3 regions of the Kribbella aluminosa genome follow, and region 2 is predicted to be linked to each of the others. Evidence: predicted binding sites of a transcription regulator. Region 2 holds the regulator's gene; each other region holds the start of a gene.

What was found. Region 2 encodes HrcA, which represses chaperone genes, less so after heat shock. Its sites were predicted from a motif close to TTGGCACTCGNNNNNNNCGAGTGCCAA; they were not measured.
Region 1: a site for HrcA is predicted at 4,725-4,751, ahead of JOF29_RS05575 (FmdB family zinc ribbon protein). Genes of this name have one in related genera too.
Region 3: a site for HrcA is predicted at 4,904-4,930, ahead of groES (co-chaperone GroES). Genes of this name have one in related genera too.

Annotation. Positions count from the first base shown of each region.
Region 1 covers NZ_JAGINT010000001.1:1,120,383-1,127,211, reverse strand. The annotation lists gene JOF29_RS05595 (UTP--glucose-1-phosphate uridylyltransferase) at 1-312, opposite strand, end outside; gene JOF29_RS05590 (5-formyltetrahydrofolate cyclo-ligase) at 378-938, shown strand; gene JOF29_RS05585 (serine hydrolase domain-containing protein) at 931-2,037, shown strand; gene JOF29_RS05580 (penicillin acylase family protein) at 2,041-4,584, opposite strand; gene JOF29_RS05575 (FmdB family zinc ribbon protein) at 4,772-5,125, shown strand; gene JOF29_RS05570 (SAF domain-containing protein) at 5,193-5,810, shown strand; gene mscL (large conductance mechanosensitive channel protein MscL) at 5,927-6,307, shown strand; gene JOF29_RS05560 (GNAT family N-acetyltransferase) at 6,339-6,791, opposite strand.
Region 2 covers NZ_JAGINT010000002.1:3,348,179-3,355,007, forward strand. The annotation lists gene JOF29_RS37180 (MBL fold metallo-hydrolase) at 38-805, opposite strand; gene JOF29_RS37185 (EF-Tu/IF-2/RF-3 family GTPase) at 829-1,209, opposite strand; gene JOF29_RS37190 (ThuA domain-containing protein) at 1,303-1,944, shown strand; gene JOF29_RS37195 (Gfo/Idh/MocA family protein) at 1,929-3,032, shown strand; gene hrcA (heat-inducible transcriptional repressor HrcA) at 3,096-4,118, shown strand; gene dnaJ (molecular chaperone DnaJ) at 4,143-5,288, shown strand; gene JOF29_RS37210 (16S rRNA (uracil(1498)-N(3))-methyltransferase) at 5,461-6,177, shown strand; gene JOF29_RS37215 (YybH family protein) at 6,174-6,659, opposite strand; gene JOF29_RS37220 (ArsR/SmtB family transcription factor) at 6,725-6,829, shown strand, end outside.
Region 3 covers NZ_JAGINT010000001.1:862,435-869,263, reverse strand. The annotation lists gene JOF29_RS04300 (hypothetical protein) at 1-1,036, opposite strand, end outside; gene shbA (RNA polymerase sigma factor ShbA) at 1,029-1,652, opposite strand; gene JOF29_RS04290 (GNAT family N-acetyltransferase) at 1,933-2,481, opposite strand; gene groL (chaperonin GroEL) at 2,713-4,326, opposite strand; gene groES (co-chaperone GroES) at 4,478-4,774, opposite strand; gene JOF29_RS04275 (class I SAM-dependent methyltransferase) at 4,990-6,150, shown strand; gene JOF29_RS04270 (alpha/beta fold hydrolase) at 6,362-6,829, opposite strand, start outside.

The DNA.
Region 1 (6,829 bases), on a different contig from region 2:
GTCCAGGAAGCTCAGCCCGTCCTTCACCGGCAGCGCGGACTTCGGGCCGGTGACGCCCATCGACGTACCGAGGCCGCCGTTGAGCTTGATCACCACCGTCTCGGCGAGCGCTGCGCGGCGCGCGTCCGGGTCGGTGTCCAGATGGTCCAGGTGCGGCAGGTCACCGACCGGCTCGATGTCGTCCTCGGGGATCTTGCCCTGGTGCCCGGACTCGAGCAGCCGGTAATAGTGCGTGAAGACGCGTATTGCAACGTCGGCCGCACCGGCCGCGCGCATTTTCTCCTGCGCTTGTCTGAGACCCACCTCACCCATGCACCAACCCTAGGGGACAGCCGGTAATCCCAGTGTTGCCCGCGTCACGCTCATACGATCAGAAGGTGTTCTTGACGAAGGCTGTGGCGCGGCAGCAGTTCCTGGAGGCGCGGGGTGCACGGCACCACGCGGAGGGACTGCTGGCGAGCGTCCAACAGGTGCTGCCGGCCGTGTACCGGATCGCGCTGTACGTGTCCATGGGGCCTGAGCCGCAGACCGGTGCGCTGATCGACTGGCTGCTCGCGACACAACGCGAGGTGCTGCTGCCGATCCTGTACGCCGACAACGACCTGGGCTGGGGCGTTGCCCCTGGCGCGGCGGACCTGGTGCCCGGGCGGCTCGGCCTGTCGGAGCCGCCGGTCGACCTGGGCTCCGGCGCCATCGCCACCGCCGACCTGGTCATCTGCCCGGCCGTGGCGGTCGCTTACGACGGCGTACGGCTGGGACGAGGCGGCGGCTCGTACGACCGGGCCCTCGCCCGCGTACGTCCCGGTACGCCGGTGTGGGCCGCCGTGTACGACACAGAGGTCGTCGACACGCTCCCGTCCGACTCCCACGATCGCCCGGTGGACGCAGCGCTCACACCTAACCGGTTGATCCCCCTGCGCACATCAGGGGATGACTGAGACAGTGGCGCGACAGGCCGTTCGCTGCTGGACTGGGCTGATGCTGAACACCTACGTCGACAACGGCGTCGTACCCGGTCTGATCAGCCTGGTGAGCCGTGGCGACGAGACACACCTCCAAGTCCACGGCCGGACGGCGTACGACGGGCCGGACCTCGAGCGGGACAGCCTGTTCCGGGTGTCGTCGTTCACGAAGCCGATCACCGCAGCGGCGACCATGCTCCTCGTCGACGACCTCCAACTGTCGCTGGACGCGCCTGCCGCCGACGTACTGCCCGAGCTCGCGAATCCCGTCGTACTGCGAGAACCGGACGGGCCGGTCGACGACACGGTGCCGGCTGAGCGGGCGATCACGGTGCGGGACCTGCTGACGTTCCGGCTCGGTCTGGGTGAGTCCGGCAACCCGGGGCTGCGGCAGGCTGAGGAGGAGCTCGGCGTACGGACGTTCGGGCCACCTATCCCGCGGACGGACCTGGAGCCGGACGAGTGGATGCGGCGGCTCGGGACGCTACCGCTGCAGTACCAGCCGGGTGAGCATTGGCTGTACGCCACGGGCTCGCATCTGCTCGGCGTACTCATCTCACGGGTCTCGGGTCAGCCGCTGGAGGAGTTCCTGCGCGAGCGGCTGTTCGAGCCGCTGGGAATGCGTGACACCGGGTTCACCGCGGCGGATCCTGCTCGGCTCACCACGGCGTACGTCGGGGACGACGTGCTCGACACGGCGGCCGAGAGCCAGTGGCTGACGCCGCCGTCGTTCCCGGACGCTGCGGGTGGGCTGATCTCGACGGTGGACGACTTCCACGCGTTCACCCGGATGCTGGAGAGCGGCGACCTGCTGTCGCGGGAGGCGGTAGCCGAGATGACCACCGACCAGCTCACACCGGTACAGCGAGCTGGGTCCCTCGACTTCCTCGGCCCGGACACCGGCTGGGGCTACGGGGTGTCCGTTGGCGACGACGGGCGGTACGGCTGGGCCGGTGGGCTGGGCACCCTGTGGTCGACGACCGCTGACGGGACCATCTCGATCCTGCTGACCCAGCGGGCGCTCTGGACCTGGCCGGAGGAGCTGTTCGCCGAGGCCAGTGCGCCCGCCTGGTAGTCGCTAACGGTCCGGCTTCGTGAAGGTCAGGGAATGCTGGCGGGTGGCCTCGACCGCGCCCTTCGTGTAGGCCCACGGCAGGGTCTCGCCCTTGACCCACAGGTCGGTCTGGTCGGTGTAGTTGGACGAGAACGCGTGCCCGGAGATACCGGTCAGGTTGATCCAGCGGGACTTGTCGAAGTCCGACAGGTCGACGACCATCCGCATCGACGGCGTCGACGTCACGTCGTACCCCACGGAGGCGTCCCAGGACGTGGCGTCGACGATCGACGTACCGCCGCCGAGCTCGTACGGGCCACGGTTGAAGATCCGCCGCACGAAACCAGGGCTGCCCGCGCTCCCCAGGGACTGGTTGGTGAGCGTGAGCTTGTGCAGCCGGCCCCACTGCCAGTTGGCGGGCTCACGCGCCATCTTCTGGGTGATCTCGGTGCGGGCGTTCACCAGCGCCTCACGGAGGATGTCGTCCCGGGTTTCCCGCTGCGGGGTCCGGATGTCGTCCCACCAGCCGCTGTTCGGCTGGCCGAGCAGCGTGTGGATCACCTCGAACCAGCGGGAGCCGCCGTCCGGCCAGGTGCCTTCGGGGAGCTGGTCGTGGAAGGTCAGCGCGAGCAGGTTGCGCCAGACGACGTTGAAGTACGCCGCGGCCGCGGAGTCCGGCGGCTGGGTGAAGTCCCAGTTCCGCAGGGTGTCCTGGCCCTGCCGGTCGAAAGTGTCGTTGATGCTGATCCGCAGCAGGTACGGCACCAGCATCTCGGCGGCCTTGTTCTTGGTGTCCAGCTGGATCGACGCCATCGCGTTCACGTCCAGCTTCCCGGCGGCCTTGATCCGGTCCAGGATCTGCTGACTTCGGTACCCGTAGTCCCAGGAGTTGGTCAGGTAGTACGAGTACGTGCTCGGTACCACGGCCTGGTTGGCGGTGACGATGATCCCGCTCGGTGGATCGAGCTCGGTCGGCAGCGCGTCGAAGGGAATGTAGCCCTTCCAGTAGTACTTCGGGTCCCAGCCCGGCACCGGCCAGTCACCGCGGCCGACCGAGCGGATCGGCACCAGCCCGGGCGCCTGGTAGCCGATGTGGCCGTCGGTGTCGGCGTACACCAGGTTCTGCGAGGGCACCTGGAACTGTGAAGCGGCGGCCCGGAACTGGGTCCAGTTCTGGGCGGTGTTGATCGCGAACAGCGCGTCGGCCGTCTTGCCCGGGTTCAGCGCGGTCCACTGCAGGGCGACGCCGTACGCCTTCGGGTACTTCGCCTGGGAGGCGGCCAGCTCGCCGACCTTGTGCTCGTCCGCGCCGGCGTCCGAGATCAACGGGCCGTGCCGGGTCTCGCGGACGGTGATCTTCACCGGCTTGTCCTCGCCGGCCACCTTGAACGTCTCCTCGCGGGTGGCCATCGGGCGCCACTTGTTGTTGTAGAGGACGTTGTTGCCGTTGACGCGCTCCAGGTACAGGTCCTGGACGTCAGGGTCGAGGTTGGTGAAGCCCCAGGAGATCGCGTTGTTGTGGCCGATCACCACACCGGGCAGGCCGGAGAAGCTGAAGCCGGAGACGTCGAACGGGCAGGCTTTGCCGACTTTGTTGCAGTGCAGGCCGACCTGAGTCCAGATACCCGGCATGGTGGCGCCCAGGTGCGGGTCGTTCGCCAGCAGCGGCTTGCCGGTGGTGGTGTGGTCGCCGGACACCACCCAGGAGTTGGAGCCGACGCCGTCACCCTGACCGAGGAGCTCGGGCAGGCCCTTGGCGACGCTCTGCACCGAGTCCAGCGACTTGAGCAGGTCCTGGGTGAGCATGCTCCGCCGGACCTCGGTGCTGACCGGGGAAGCGCTGAACTTTCCGTTCTTGCCGACCGAGCCGGCCGACATGATCGGCTGGTTCCGGTCGTAGGGGTACTGCGGGTAGAGGCTCTCGATGTTGCGCGCCGGGAACGCCGCGAGCAGCTTGGTGCGGGTGATCTCCTCGTCCAGGTTGCCGCCCAGGTCCCAGGCCATCGCCTTCAGCCAGGAGAGCGAGTCGGCCGCCGTCCACGGCTCCGGCCTGTAGTTCTTCGGACCGCCGGGCTGCAGCGAGAGGACGCCGTACTCCAGGCTGAGTCCGGAGCCGCTGTGCGTGGAGAGGTACGCGTTGACGCCGCGGGCGTAGTCGTCGAGGTACTGCCGGGTGCTCGGGCTGAGCAGCGGCAGCTCCTTCTCCGCGGTCCGCCGCCAGCCGAGGGTCCGGACGAACTTGTCGGTCTCGAGCGCCGTCTTGCCGAACAGCTCGCTCAGCCGGCCCGCCGTGACGTGCCGGCGGAAGTCCATCTCGAAGAACCGGTCCTGCGCGGCGACGTAGCCCTGCGCGGAGAACAGGTCCGCCGGGGTGTCGGCGTAGATCTGCGGGATGCCGTTGGCGTCCCGGACCACGTTCACGTCACCGTCGAGTCCCTCCAGGTCGATCGTTCCGTCGTACGTCGGGAACGAGTGGCGGACAACGTAGACGGCGGTACCCGCGATCACCAGGAGGACCGTGGTGAGGGCGATTCCGCTGATGATGACGACTCGAAGCAGGCGACGCACGGACCAACCGTAGAGAATCCGGGCGTCCACCCCAAATGGGGTGCCTCACAACTTTGCGTTGCTCTGCGTTCGCTGGACATGGACGCAGAGTTGAGGTAAGTAATGGCGGGTTTGGAATACTTCGGCCGCCTGGCGCATTATTAGCAGTCGGGTAGTAGGAGTGCCAGCGGCTTGAAGGGAACCGACCGTGCCGACGTACCAGTACCAGTGCACTGACTGTGGCGAATCGCTCGAGGCGCGCCAGAGCTTCACGGACGACGCACTGACCGTGTGCCCGAACTGCCAGGGGAACCTGCGCAAGGTCTTCAACGCCGTGGGCGTGGTGTTCAAGGGCTCCGGGTTCTACCGCAACGACAGCCGGTCCTCCGGCACGGGCTCGGTGCCGGCCAAGGCCGACTCGTCCGCTTCGGGCTCGAAGTCGTCCGACTCGTCGTCCACCGGCTCGTCGAGCTCCTCCAGCTCCTCCTCCGGTACGTCGGGATCCTCGTCGTCGGGCTCGTCATCGAGCGGCTCGTCTTCCTCGGGGACCAGCGCGGCCTGACCCCGCTCGAGCACTGCCTGTGGATAACTGAACGGCGGGTGCCGGCGAAACTCGTACCTTCTCCGGCATGAATATCTCCTCGCTGTTTCGTGACCTGCTCCGCGCCGCCCGGTGGCACCGTCGGCTACTGGCCGGCGCCACCGCTGCAGCCGCTGTGTACTTCGGGCTCCTCGCCCTCTCCCCCGCGCCACCGCCGAGGGTCAAGGTGCTGGCCGCCGCGCGCGACCTCACCGGCGGCGCCGCACCCGCACGTGCCGACCTACGAACCGTCGAGCTGCCTCCGGGCGCCGTGCCCGCCGGGGCGCTCAGACCCGGCAGTGAGCTGACCACCCGTGTGCTCACCGGTCCTGTCAGAGCCGGCGAGCCGCTCACCGACGCCCGCTTCCTGGCGCCACCTGCCGTGCCGTCCGGGTCGGTCGCCTACCCGTTCCACATCGACGATGCCGACATCACCACGTTGCTACGCGTCGGCGACCACCTGAACCTCTACGCCGCCGGCAGCACGAACGCAGACGCCGCCCGGCTGCTCGCCGCCTCCGTTCCCGTGGTCGCACTGCCGGCGCCCCGATCGAGTACGTCGGGGGCGCTGATCGTGGTCGCGACCGCACCCGACGTCGCAACCCGACTGGCCCAGGCCAGTACGAATTCCCGAATCACCGTGGCGCTGGCGCCGGACACGGGATGATCACGGTGTGAACTTGCGGCAGCACGATGCGTTGCCGTGCGGCGCGGTCCCTCGCGCGGACGACCTTGCGGTCCTACCTTGTCCGGGTACAACCACCCGCTTCGTGGAGGCACCACATGCTCAAGGGCTTCAAGGAATTCATCATGCGTGGGAACGTCGTCGACCTCGCGGTCGCCGTCGTCATCGGCGCGGCGTTCGGCTCGATCGTCACGGCTGTCGTCGCCAACTTCATCAACCCGTTGATCGCGGCCATCTTCGGCAAGGCGGACGCCAGCGCGCTGTTCTTCTTCAAGATCAACGGTGCCGAGTTCCACATCGGCAACATCGTGCAGGCCGCGTTGAACTTCCTGTTCGTCGCCGCGGCGGTCTACTTCTTCATCGTGATGCCGCTGAACAAGCTGGCGGAGCGTCGCAGCCGCGGTCAGGAGCCGGAGCCGCTGACCGCCGACCAGGCGCTGCTGACCGAGATCCGGGACCTTCTGCGCGCCCGTCAGTAAGACCTGCCGCCCGCAGGTGGGTGCACCATCCTCAGCCCCTGAGCTCGCCGGCACCCACCTGCTGACCGGCGTACCGCATCCAGCGGTACGGGACCGGCTGGCCGTCGTTCCACTCCTCCATCAGCGCGGCGGGGACATCGACGAAGCCGCTGCGGTGGTAGGCGCGGATCGCCGGAGCGTTCTCCGGACGGACCCGCAGGAACACCTCCGAGTACCCGGCGTCCAGCGCCGGCCCGAGCAGTGCCCGAACGAGTTCACCGCCGAAGCCACGGCCGCGGACCGCCGGGTCCACGATGATCCGGGCGAGCTCGACCTCGTCCTCCTCGTCGTCCAGCCACACCTCGCCGTACCCGACCGGACGCCCGTCGTCGAACAGCAGATAGGAGTAGATGTCCGCGTCGGCCGTTTGCCAGCTCGCCCGCAGTTCCTCCGGGAACGGGTAGGCCACCCGCCCGGACAGCAATGCGACTTCCTTCTCGTTCACGGCCCAGCCCGCGACCTGGACCCGTACTCGTCGTCGAA
Region 2 (6,829 bases):
GGATGACCTCATGTCAACGGACAACTACCGAAAGGCTTTATCCGGGGCCGAGGAGCGGGAGGCTCGGGCGTTTCGGTGTGCCGAGGGCCGCGTAGCCGCGGCGGATCGCGTCCTGGAGTTTGTCGACCGGCCACGGCCAGTCCTCGGTGTGCTCGAGCGCGTCGTCCAGCGACGTACCGGCGTGGTGCAGCGTCGAGATCGTGTTCGCGACCCTGCCGAGCTCGATCGCCTGGTCGCGGGCGAACTCGAGGTCGACGACGGCGCCGTGGCCGGGGACGATCCGCACGCCCAGCGGCATCATCCCGACCACGGCCTGGATGGTGTCCGGCCATTCGAGCGGGAACGAGTCCTCGCCGTACGACGGCGGCGCCGACTCCTCGAGCAGGTCGCCGACGAAGAACACCTCGACATCCGGTACGGCGACCACCGTGTCGCCGGAGGTGTGCCCGTTGCCGACGTGCAGCAGCTCGACGCGGCGGTCGCCGAGGTCGACCACCTTCGCGGCGGCGAACGTCGTACCGGCGAGGTTCTGCTCGGTGGCGGCGTTCTCGTGCAGGTAGACCTCCGCGTCGGTGAAGACGCTGTTGCCGACCACGTGGTCGAAGTGCGCGTGGGTGTTGACGACCCACTTCACCGGGAGGCCGGTGAGCTCGCGGATGTGGTCGCGGAGCTGCTCGGCCTCCTCGGCGGTCGCGCGGGTGTCGATCACCAGGGCGCCGTCCGCGCCGACGACCAGGCCGACGTTCAGGTCCCATTCGTCGTACCGGCGAACCCACGTACGGTCGCCGAGCTCCGTCCAACTCATGCGCTCGACAGTACTTGCCGTCGTTATTTGCCGAGTACGTCGCCCCTCGCGACCTGGTCCCGCTTGACGCCGCGGAGCAGCAGGCCCACGTTGTCGCCGGGCTTCGCGGTCTGCACGATCTTGCGGAACATCTCGACGCCGGTCACCTCGACCTGCAGGAGCGGCTGCCCGGCGCGGCTGATCAGCACCTGCTCGCCGACCGAGACCGTCCCGGTCCGCACCCGCCCGGTGACCACGGTCCCGCGTCCGGCGATCGAGAACACGTCCTCGACCGTCATCCCGAACGACCCCACCGGCAGGGTGTCCTGCGGCCGCTCGGGAAAGCTGTTCGGCTGCGCGTGCCCACGCGCCAGCAGCTCCTGCGGATCCATCGGATTCGACCGCTTCCAGAACTTCCAGCCCATGTGGTGAGAGTAGTGCTTGGCAAGCCCTCTCCCGCCGATTTAAGGTCGCAAGTGTTCCGATCGGAACTCCGGAACTTTCGAAGGGTGGCCGGTGTGACGACACGACGTGCGGTTGTGGTCCGGGGTGGCTGGGAAGGGCACTCCCCGGTCGAGGCGACCGATCTGTTCATCCCGTACCTGGAGGCGAACGGGTTCGAGGTGACGGTCTCCGACTCGACCGCGGCGTACCTCGAACTCGACGGCGTCGACCTGGTGCTGCAGTGCGTGACGATGAGCGAGATCGAGCCCGAGCACTTCAAGGGCCTGGAGGCGGCGATCCGGCGCGGTACCGGGTTCGCCGGCTGGCACGGCGGGATCGCGGACTCGTTCCGCAAGAACGTCGACTACAGCTTCATCACCGGCGGGCAGTTCATCTCGCACCCGCACGGCTTCACCGACTACCGCGTCGACATAATTGCCGACCATCCGATTGTCGACGGCATCACGCACTTCGACGTGCACACCGAGCAGTACTACATCCACTACGACCCGACGAACACCGTGCTCGCCACGACGACGTTCCAGTCGCACCCGGACTACCCGTGGATCGAGGGCGCCGTGATGCCGGCGATCTGGACCCGTACCTGGGGTGAGGGCAACGTCTTCGTCTGCACGGTCGGGCACAAGCTGGACGATCTGGAGACACCCGAGGTACGGACGATCATCGAGCGGGGGCTGCTGTGGGCGAGCAAGTGACGAACGTCGGCATCGTCGGTACGGGTGTCATCTCGGGCACCTACCTGGACCACCTGGCCAAGCTTCCGGGCGTCGACGTGGTCGCGGTCGCCGACCTCGACCGGAGCCGCGCGGCGGCCATCGCGGACACGAACGACGGCATCCGCGCGCTCACCCCCGACGAGCTGTACGCGGTTGACGACATTCAGATTGTCGTCAATCTGACGATCCCCGCGGCGCACGCCCCGGTGCACCAGGCCGCGATGGAGGCCGGCAAGCACGTGTACGGCGAGAAGCCGCTGGCCGTCGACCGGGCGGAGGCGGAGCCGCTGCTCAAGTACGCGACTGTCAACAATCTGCGGATCGGCTGCGCGCCGGACACCGTCCTCGGGACCGGTACCCAGACCGCGCGGGCAGTGATCGACCGCGGCGACATCGGCGTACCGCATGCCGCGACCGCGTCGTTCGTGACGCCCGGGCACGAGCTGTGGCACCCGGCGCCCGAGTTCTACTACCAGCCCGGCGGCGGACCGGTCCTCGACATGGGGCCGTACTACGTGACCAGCCTGGTCACGCTCCTCGGTCCGGTACGCCGGGTCACCGCGCGGGCGGGGCAGTCCAAGCAGCAGCGGCAGATCCACACCGGTCCGCGGGCCGGTACGACGTTCGGTGTCGAGGTGCCGACCCACGTCACCGGCGTACTCGAGCACGAGTCCGGGGCGCTGACCACGGTGGTGATGTCGTTCGACGTCTGGGCGGCCCGGCTGCCGCGGATCGAGGTGCACGGAACCGAGGGCAGCCTGTCGGTGCCGGACCCGAACGGGTTCGACGGCACTGTCGAGATCGCGACCTCGAAGCAGCGCGAGTGGACCGAGGTCCCGGTCGCCGGCGGGTACGCCGGGGCAGGTCGTGGGGTCGGCGTCGCGGACATGGCGCGGGCCTTGCGGACCGGTCAGCCGCACCGCGCCGACGGCGCTCTCGCCTATCACGTGCTCGACGTACTGGAGACGCTGGTCGAGGCCGCGGTACAGGATCAGCCCCTTGATGTGGCCAGTACCGTGACGCGTCCGGCGCCCGTTCCGTTGGGAGCGTCGCCCGAGACCGCCTAGACTGGCACTCTGAACGACTGAGTGCCAGTTGTGAGTGACGTGGTCCGAGAGGGTGGTGTGCGCGTGCTGGACGACCGCAAGCTGGATGTGCTCCGCGCCATTGTCGAGGACTACGTCGCGACCCATGAGCCGATCGGGTCGAAGGCACTGGTCGACCGGCACAATCTCGGTGTCTCACCGGCCACCGTGCGCAACGACATGGCGGCGCTGGAGGAGGAGGGGTACATCACCCAGCCGCACACCAGCGCCGGCCGGATCCCGACCGACGCGGGGTACCGGTTGTTCGTCGACAAGCTGAGCACGGTCAAGACGCTGTCGACGGCGGAGAAGAAGGCGATCACGTCGTTCCTGGCCGGTGCGGTGGACCTGGACGACGTGGTCCGGCGTACCGTCCGGCTGCTCGCCCAGATCACCCGCCAGGTCGCCATCGTGCAGTACCCGTCGCTGAACCGGTCGAGCGTGCGGCACATCGAGGTCGTCACAATGAGCCCGCGGCGACTACTGCTGGTGCTGATCACCAGCAACGGCCGGGTCGAGCAGCGGATCGTCGAGCACCCGCACGACGTCGACGAGCACCTGACCGCGGACCTGCGGTCCCGGCTGAACACCACGCTCGCCGGTCAGCGCCTGACCGACGCGGCCACGGCGCTGGCCGGCCTGCCCGAGCTGTTCGCACCGGCGGACCGCTCGCTGGTCGCGTCGATCGTCACGACGCTGTTCGAGGCGTTCACCGACGAGGTCGGCGAGCAGCGGATCGCGGTCGGCGGCGCCGCCAACCTGACCCGGTACGGCGACGACTTCGAGCGGAACGTGAAGCCGGTGCTGGAGGCCCTCGAGGAGCACGTCATCCTGCTCAAGCTGCTCGGCGAGGCGACCAACCCGCAGACGCTGACCGTCCGGATCGGCCACGAGAACCCGTTCGAGGAGCTTGCCACCACCTCGGTGGTCGCGACCGGGTACGGGTCGAACCCGGAGGTCCTCGCCACCCTCGGCATCGTCGGACCGACACACATGGACTACCCGAGCACGATGGGCGCGGTGCGAGCCGTCGCGCGCTACGTCAGCCAGATTCTGGCCGAATCCTAACGATTACAACCCCTGGTCTGGAGTATGAGCACCGATTACTACGCCGTCCTAGGTGTCAGCCGTGACGCGTCACCGGACGAGATCAAGAAGGCGTACCGCAAGCTGGCCCGCCAGTACCACCCGGACGTGAACGACTCCGAGGACGCGCACCAGAAGTTCCAGGAGATCGGGCGCGCCTTCCAGGTGCTCAGCGACCCGCAGAAGCGGCAGATGCACGACCTCGGCGGCGACCCGTTCGCGTCCGCGGCCGGCGGGCCGGGCGGCGCCGCGGGCTTCGGGCAGGCGTTCACGTTCACCGACATCATGGACGCGTTCTTCGGGCAGACCGGCGGCGCGACCCGCGGGCCGCGGCCGCGGACCCGGCGCGGTCAGGACGCGCTGATCCCGCTGCGGATCGACCTGGCCGAGGCGGCCTTCGGTACGACGCGGGAGCTCAAGGTCGACACCGCCGTACTGTGCCCGACCTGCAGTGGGTCGGGCGCGGCGGCCGGGTCCGACCCGGTGACCTGCGAGATCTGTCACGGGCGCGGTGAGGTGACGCACACGCAGCGGTCGTTCCTCGGCGAGGTGCGGACGATGCGCCCCTGCCCGAACTGCCGCGGCTACGGCACCACGATCCCGAACCCGTGCGTCGAGTGCGCCGGCGACGGGCGGGTGCGCTCCCGGCGTACGGTCACCGTGAAGATCCCCGGCGGTGTCGACAGCGGGACGCGCGTGCAGCTGTCCGGTCAGGGCGAGGTCGGCCCCGGCGGCGGCCCGGCCGGCGACCTGTACGTCGAGATCGAGGTCGAGCCGCACGACATCTTCACCCGGAACGGTGACGACCTGCACTGCACGGTCACGCTGCCGATGACGGCGGCCGCGCTCGGTACGACGATCGACCTGCCGACGCTGGAGGGCGAGACGACCCCGCTGGAGATCCGGCCCGGTACGCAGTCCGGTACGACGCAGACGCTGACCGCCCGCGGTGTCCCGCGGCTGCGGCACGCCGGGCGCGGCGACCTGATCGTCCAGGTGATCGTCGAGACTCCCACCAAGCTCGACGACGCCCAGGCCGACCTGCTCCGCCAGCTGGCCGTCGCCCGCGACGAGGAACGCCCCCAGGGCCAGGTCCAAGCCGCCCACAAGGGCGTCTTCGGCCGCCTCCGCGACGCCTTCGGCACCCACTGACCACCCGCCTCCGGCGCGCGGGACAACCCTCCAGCTCAGGGGTTGCCCACTGAAATGGTGCCTTGCCTGCTGAGATTCTCGGTGGGCAACCCACCAGTTCAGCGGGCAACCCCGGACGGAGGGCGTGAGATCCTGGGCCGGCTCGTGGTGGTTGGGTGAGGGAGGTGGGTCGGTGGGTGTCGCGGTGTTCTTTCGCGCTGGACTCGGCGGGGACGAGCTGGTGCTGGACGGGGCCGAAGGGCGGCATGCGGCCGTCGTACGGCGGATCGGTCCTGGGGAGCGGGTTCGCCTGACGGACGGGCGCGGAGCCTGGGCCGAAGGGTCCGTGGTTGCCGCATCCAAGGCCGGCGTGACCGTGGCTGTGGACGAGCGAGGGGAGACGCCGGCGGCGGACCCGCGGGTGGTTGTGGTGCAGGCGGTGCCCAAGGGGGAGCGGGCCGAGCTGGCGGTGGAGATGCTGACGGAGGTCGGCGCCGACGTGATCGTGCCGTGGAACGCGGAGCGCAGCCAGTTCCGGGCGATCCCGGAGCGGGTCGAGAAGATGCTCGCGAAATGGCAGGCCTGGGCGTTCGAGGCGAGCAAGCAGTCCCGGCGGACCTGGTTCGCCGAGGTCGCGCCGCTCGCCTCGACAGCCGATGTCGCCGGGTTGCTGGCCGCCGCCGCGCTCCCCGTCGTACTGCACGAGGAAGCCACTGTCCCGTTGGCTTCACTCGAGGTGCCGGCCGCCGGCGACATCGTCCTGGTCATCGGCCCGGAGGGCGGCATCGCACCCACCGAACTGAAGACCTTCGACGCCACGCCGATCCGGCTCGGCGACACCGTCCTCCGGACCTCGACCGCCGGCGTCGCAGCCACCGCCGCCCTGCTCGCGAAATCCCGCTGGCGCTAGCCGCCCACGCCCGCGCGGACGGCTAGCTGGTACGCCGTCAGCAGCTCCGGGTCGTCGATGCTGCCGTGGTGGTGGACCTGTTGCCACGCGCCGCCGTACGTGAAGATCCTGGTCGTCCGGATCCGGAGCGGTCGGTCGCCGAGGTACGTCCCGGTCTCGCGCCCGGCGAACACCACCGAGTCGCCCAGCCAGTACGTCGCCGCGTCGCCGAACGTCACCTGGACGTCCAAGGTCCCGGCAAACACCTTCGCGTACAGTTCCCGCACCGCGTCCCGCCCCCGCAGGATCCCGCCGACCGGATTGTTCAGCTGTACCAGCGGATCGTCCGCCCATCCGGCGACCAGCGTCTCCAGATCCTTGCTGTTCAGCGCGTAGTAGAACGTCTCCAACGCCGCGAGTGCCCCGGCCCGCCCCGGCGCCCGGACGTCCTCCGTCCGTCGCCGCGCATCCGGCCCGAACCCGTAGTCGGTCCGTTCGATCATCGCCAGCACCTCGCTAAGCTGTTAGACAGGAACCGAACACAACTGTACGACAAGGATCGAACACTATGGCCGTCGAGTCCGGCAGAGCCCGCACGCTCACGCACGTCGACCCCGCCGAGGTGACGCTCCAGTCCGCTCTGGACGCCCTCGCCGACCCGGTCCGCCGCTGC
Region 3 (6,829 bases), on a different contig from region 2:
CCGTACCGCTCGTGTCACCGGCCGGCGGCGTGGTGGTCCCGGTGCCGCCGCTGGTCCCGGTCCCGCCGGTCGTGCCGGTGCCGTCCGTCGCGCCGGCCGCGGGCTGACCCGTGCCGGAGTCGCCGGTCGGCGCGGTGGTCGGGTCCGTCGTACCCGTGCCGCCGGTGCCGGTGGACCCGTTGTCCACGTTCGCCGGTGGCGTCGTGGTGGTGGTGTCCGTCGGGGTCGGCGTCGGCGTACCGGTGGTGTCGGTCGGTGTCGACGGCGGATCCGTCGGCGTACCGGTCGGTTTGTCCGTCGGCGTACCGGTCGGCTCGCTGGTCGGCGTGTCGGTCTTGGTGTCCGACGGCGTCGTCGTCTTGGTCCCGGACGGCTCCGGCGTGGTCTTGATGCCGCCGTTGTCGGTGACCAGGTCCTGCGGCTTCTGCTGCTCAGGCGGCAGCGGAATCACCATCGGCTTCTCCACCAGCGGCAACGGCGGAAGCGTGACGTTGCCCCGCGCCTGCGGGGTGTCGTTGCCGGAGTTGTCGCCGGTCCCGTTCGAGCCGGCGTGCTCCACCCTGACCTTGGCCTGGAAGTCCTTGCCGACCTTGACGATCTTCTGCCGGTCCATTACTGGCAGGCCGTCCAGGTCCTGCTTCGGGAAGCTGGTCTGCGGGCGGACCGCGTCGACCATCTTCTCGATGACCTTCTCGTACGGCGACAACGGGTCCCCGGTGACCGCCGCGGCCACCCCGGACACCGACAGCGCGGCCACCGCGGCGACACCGAACACCAGACCCCGGGTGGCCACCTTGCGGGCCAGCGGGTCGGTGATCGGGTTCAGCGCGGCGCAACGCGCCAGGAAGCTCTCCGGGTCGTCGATGGTCTCCACGGGGAGCTCGTCCTCGACCTCCACGGCCAGCCGCAGTTCGGCCAGCAGCGCGACGGCCGGGTCGTCCGCACCCGCGGCACGGGCCGTCTCCCCACCAGCGGCAAGCAGATCGAGCAGCGCGTCATCGGCCTCGATCGCGTCCAGGTTGAACCGGTCAGCCATGATGCCCCTCCCCTGCTCTTCCTCGTTCCAGCTGTGTTTCATGCCCCACAAACCCCCTGAGCGCGATCAACGCCCGATGCTGTGCGACCCTCACCGCCCCCGGTGTCATTCCCAGTGCCCGGCCGGTCTCCTCGGCTGACATCCCCGCAACGACGCGCAGACGGAGGATCTCGCGCAGCTTCACCGGCAACCGGTCCAGCAGGCCGATGGCATGCTGGATCTCCGAGTGCCGGACCGCACGCTCCTCAGGCGTCGGTGACTCGTCCGCGCCGTCCGGCAGGTCCGGCGTCGAAACGTCGGCGACCGCGAACGCGCGCTGGGCATCGGCGACCTTGCGGGCGGCGATGCCGTAGACGAAAGCCTCGAAAGGCCTCCCCTCGTCGCGGTACCGGCCCAGCGCGCCGAATACCGCGACACAAACCTCTTGAGCGACGTCGTCGACCATGTCGGCGCCGCCCGGATAGGTCCACAGACGGGACCGTACGTAACGGTGCGCCACAGCGCGCACCCTGGTCAGCAGGTCATTGAGAGCTGTACGGTCCCCGTCGCCGGCCAGCGCGGCAAGATCCCTGAGCTCGACCCGGTCGTGGGTGTCAGGCACTTTGACCTCTGTCACCCCTCGCCCCCTCGTGATTTCAGACCGGTCAGCCTGGAAGATGCTACGGCCCTCATCTCTGGTTGCCTAGTGTCAACTCAAGGTCAAGCCCTTGTTTTGATCACAATCTGTCACTACTGGCGGGTTGGCTACCTCACCGCGGGCTGCGTCGCGGTAATGCGGGTGCTGACGGCGTACGAGGTGGAGATGTCGCCGGCACGCAGTCCGGGGCCGTGGTGGCCGGCGACGACGACGTCACGTCCGCCCGATCTCCGCGATCCGGTTCCCGGTCAGCCGAGCGTCACGCGCGGGACCCGGGTGCGCTGAAGCGGATCAGTTCGGTGGCGTGTACGCCGCCCCAGTCGATCGGAGTGCGGCCCGTCTCGGTCCAGCCGGCCCGGCGGTACAGGCGTTCGGCGGCGCCGCGGTTGTCCACGACCTCCAGCGACAGCTCCCGCCCGAGCCCGGCGGCCACGGTCACACAATGGTCGAGCAGCTGCCGCCCGGTCCCCCGCCCGGTCGCCGCCGGATCCACGAACAACCGCTCCACCTCGGCCCGCCGGGCCCCGCCCATCCCCACACCGGCCCGCTCGTCCCCGCCCAGCTCCACGCCGGCCCGCTCGTCCCCGCCCATCCCCACGCCGGCCGGCTCGTCCACGCCCGTCAGCACGACATGCCCGACAACCCGCTCGCCGTCCACCGCGACCCAACATCCCAGCGCGGCCTCCGGCGTCAGCCACAGCCCCGGATCCGCGGGCCAGTTGACCGGATACCCGGCTTGTTCGTGCACAGCACGCAACAGTTCGACACACACCGACAGGTCCTCGTCACGCCGCTCACGAATCAGCACCCGCCCATTCCACCAGACGCCGACCGACCCGCCGCCAACGGCGGCTGACGACAAGCACCGGGGTCTGGAAACAGGTTATTGCCTGTCTCCAGACACCATTACCTGTCTCCGGACCCCAGCCGCGGCGGCCTACCCGCCCGCCAACAGGTCGCCGTACAGCAGAGCACCGCCCGGCAGCGGGGCTGCCGGGCGGTGCTGTGTGTGCTGTGCTGTCGAACTACGACCTGAGGATCAGTGGCCGTGACCGTGGCCGGCCGCCGGGGCTTCCTCTTCCTCGGGCTTGTCGACCACCAGTGTCTCGGTGGTCAGCAGGAGCGCCGCGATCGAGCCGGCGTTGGCGAGCGCGGACCGGGTCACCTTGACCGGGTCCAGCACGCCCTGGGCCAGCAGGTCGCCGTACTCGCCGGTGGCGGCGTTGAACCCGCTGCCGACCTCCAGCTCCGCGACCTTGGCGGTCACGACGTAGCCCTCGTAGCCACCGTTCTCGGCGATCCAGCGCAGCGGCTCGACGATCGCCTTGCGGACGATCCGGACGCCGGCGAGCTCGTCACCGTCGAGGTCCAGGCCGTTGTCCAGCACGGTGGCCGCGTGCACGAGGGCGGAGCCGCCGCCGGCGACGATGCCCTCCTCGATCGCGGCCCGGGTCGCGGACACCGCGTCCTCGATCCGGTGCTTCTTCTCCTTCAGCTCGACCTCGGTGGCCGCGCCGACCTTGATCACGCAGACGCCACCGGCCAGCTTGGCCAGCCGCTCCTGCAGCTTCTCGCGGTCCCAGTCGGAGTCGGTGCGCTCGATCTCGGACTTGATCTGGCTGACCCGGCCCTCGATGTCCTCGGCCTTGCCGGAACCCTCGACGACGGTCGTGTTGTCCTTCGAGACCACGATCCGGCGAGCCGAACCGAGCACCTCGAGGCCGACCTGGTCGAGCTTCAGCCCGACCTCGGGGGCGACGACCTGCGCGCCGGTGAGCGCGGCCAGGTCCTCCAGCATCGCCTTGCGGCGGTCACCGAAGCCCGGCGCCTTGACGGCGACCGAGGTGAAGTTGCCACGGATCTTGTTGACCACCAGGGTCGACAGGGCCTCGGCCTCGACGTCCTCGGCGATGATCAGCAGCGTCTTGCCGGACTGCACGACCTTCTCCAGCAGCGGCAGCAGGTCCGCGATCGCGGAGATCTTGCCCTGGTGGATCAGGATGTACGGGTCCTCCAGCACCGCTTCGCCGGCCTCGGCGTCGGTGATGAAGTACGGCGAGATGTAGCCCTTGTCGAACTGCATACCCTCGGTGAACTCGAGCTCGGTACCGAAGGTGTTCGACTCCTCGACGGTGATCACACCGTCCTTGCCGACCTTGTCGAACGCGTCCGCGATCAGGGCGCCGATCTCGGCGTCCCGGGCGGAGATGGTCGCGACGTGGGCCATGTCGCCCTTGTCGTCGACCGGACGCGCGGTCTCGACCAGCTTGGCCGACACGGCCTCGACGGCCGCCTCGATGCCGCGCTTCAGGCCCATCGGGTTGACGCCCGCGGCGACCGCGCGCAGGCCCTCGTGCACCAGCGCCTGCGCCAGCACCGTCGCGGTGGTGGTGCCGTCACCGGCGATGTCGTTGGTCTTGGTGGCGACCTCCTTGGCCAACTGCGCGCCAAGGTTCTCGAACGGGTCGTCCAGCTCGACCTCACGGGCGACGGTGACACCGTCGTTGGTGATGGTCGGGGCGCCCCACTTCTTGTCCAGGACGACGTAGCGGCCCTTCGGGCCCAGCGTCACCTTCACCGTGTTCGCGAGCTTGTCGACGCCACGCTCCAGCGCGCGCCGCGCGTGCTCGTCGAACTCGAGGATCTTCGGCATGAAGAAAACCAGTCCTTTTCCGTATGTCTCGTTGCAGGCTCGAGCCCTGTGTCCAACTCCCCCGCCCCACCACCCCGATCGGGTGCCGGACCCACTCCGCCCCGGCGCCAGAGGCCCCGGGGCGGTGTCAGTCAGGAACAGCGGGCGTTCGTCACTTGCTGACGACTGCGAGGATGTCGCGGGCGCCCAGGATCAGGTAGTCCTGACCGTCGTACTTGACCTCGGTGCCGCCGTACTTGGAGTAGATGACCTTGTCGCCGACAGCGACGTCCAGCGGGACGCGGTTTCCGTTGTCGTCGATCCGGCCCGGGCCGACGGCGAGGATCTCGCCCTCCTGCGGCTTCTCCTTGGCGGTGTCCGGGATCACCAGGCCGGACTTCGTGGTCTGCTCGGCTTCGAGCGGCGCGACGAGGACACGGTCCTCGAGCGGCTTGATCGTGACCGACACTTGCTGACCTCCACGGTCGAATTCGCTTGTCTGTGGCATGTGGTCGCGCTCCCCTGCCGTCGCGGGGGTCAGAGGCCGGACCGCTGGCACCCTCCCACGGAGAGTGCCAACACCGAATCTAGGCCGCGATTAGCACTCGGTCAACTCGAGTGCCAAACGAATCTCAGTCTGAGGCATAACCCGCAGTCGGAGCAGGTCCCTCTAGAGTTGCCGGAGTGACTGTTTCTGCGTTGCTCGACGGGCCGGGCGGTGAGGTACTGGCCGCCGCGTGCGCCGAGTTCCGCCCCGGCGGCGAGCTGCAACTGGTGGAGAAGCTCAGACGCCGGTACGACGCGGCACTTGTCACGGCTGCGGTCACCCAAGCCGCCCTGCGCCGCCGTGCCGTCGCCAAGTTCGGCCCCGATGCGGAACGCATGTACTTCACACCGGACGGCTTGGAGCAGGCCACCCGCACCACGGTGGGCACCCACCGCGCCGAACGCCTGGCAACAGCTGTGCCCGGCGCCACAGTCGTCGATCTGGGATGCGGTATCGGCGGCGACCTCATCACCGCCGCGCGCGCCGGACTACGAGTCACCGGCGTAGAACGCGACCCGGAGACAGCAGCCACCGCCCGCGCCAACCTGGCCGCGCTGGACCTGCCAGGCGACGTACTGGTGGGCGACGCCGAGTCCACCGACCCCACGCCGTACGACGTGATCTTCGCGGACCCCGCGCGACGTGCTGACGGGCGGCGCGTGTTCGACCACAACGCCTACTCGCCGCCGTGGTCGTTCGTGACCGGCCTGCTGGAGCGGACCGCGTGCGTGAAGGTCGCGCCCGGCATCCCGCACGACGCGATCCCGGACGGCGTGGAGGCCGAGTGGATCAGTGACGCCGGCGAGGTGAAGGAGGCCGCACTCTGGTCCGGCGAGCTGTACGGCGGTACGCCGCGCCGCGCGACGCTCCTACCGGGCGGTGCGACCGTCACGCACGCACCGGAGGCGGACGCGGGTCCGGTCGGGCAGTACATCTACGAACCCGACGGCGCCGTCGTCCGGGCCGGCCTGGTCACCGCGGTGGCCGCCGCCGTCGACGGGTGGCTGCTGGATCCGCGCATCGCCTACGTCACGGCACCGCAGTACGTCGGCACTCCGCTCGCGTCGGCGTACGAAGTCCTGGAAGAGCTGCCCTACAAGGAGAAGGCCCTCCGTGCGTGGGTCCGTGGTCAGGGCATCGGCACGCTGGAGATCAAGAAGCGCGGCGTCGATCTGGACCCGGCCCACCTGCGGAAGAAGCTCGCGCCGAAGGGGTCCGCGGCGGCGACGCTGATCGTCACACGCATCGGCCGCGACGCGGTCGCATACTCCTGCCGCAGGGTCAGCACCACCTGGTAGGCAACACTTGCGCTTGAGCTACATTCGAACATATGATCGACCCTGCGTGCGGGTCTCCGGGCGACTTGCCGACGGACGAGGTGCTGCGTCCGTTGCTGCGCTCCCCGGAGACCCGCCACTAAACCGTCACCGCACGTTCATCTGCGTTGGTCAGGCTGGGACCGGAACCGGTTGGCCGCTGACCGTTCGCCTGGGGAGCAAGCGGTGCGCCTCACCCCCAGGCCTCTGCCCGAAACCGCTCCTTCACCGGCAGCCGGAAGCGGGTGGTCGCGATCTCGGCCACGGCCGACACCACCTGCGCGCCCGCCGCCGGCAGGTGCTCGTCGCCGCCTCCGGTCGCGTCGCCGCGGACGAACTCGGTCACCAGGCGGTTCCAGTCCTTCGGGCGTTTCAGCATCGCGTGGCCTTCGCCGGCCAGCGCGTACGTCGTCACCAGCACGCCGGCCGCTCGCAGACGGGCCGCGTACGCCGCCGTGGCCGCCGGATCGGTCATCGTGTCGTCGGCGCCGTGGACGAAGGTGACGGGTGGGCGGAGCGCGACGAGGGGCTCGCCGGGTGGGAGCCACGGCGCCAGCGCGAGTACTCCCGCCACCCGTGGATGGTCGCCGACGGCAACCACCGCGCGGCCGCCCATCGAGTGCCCGATCAGCAACACCCGCTCGTACGGCAGTTCGTCCAG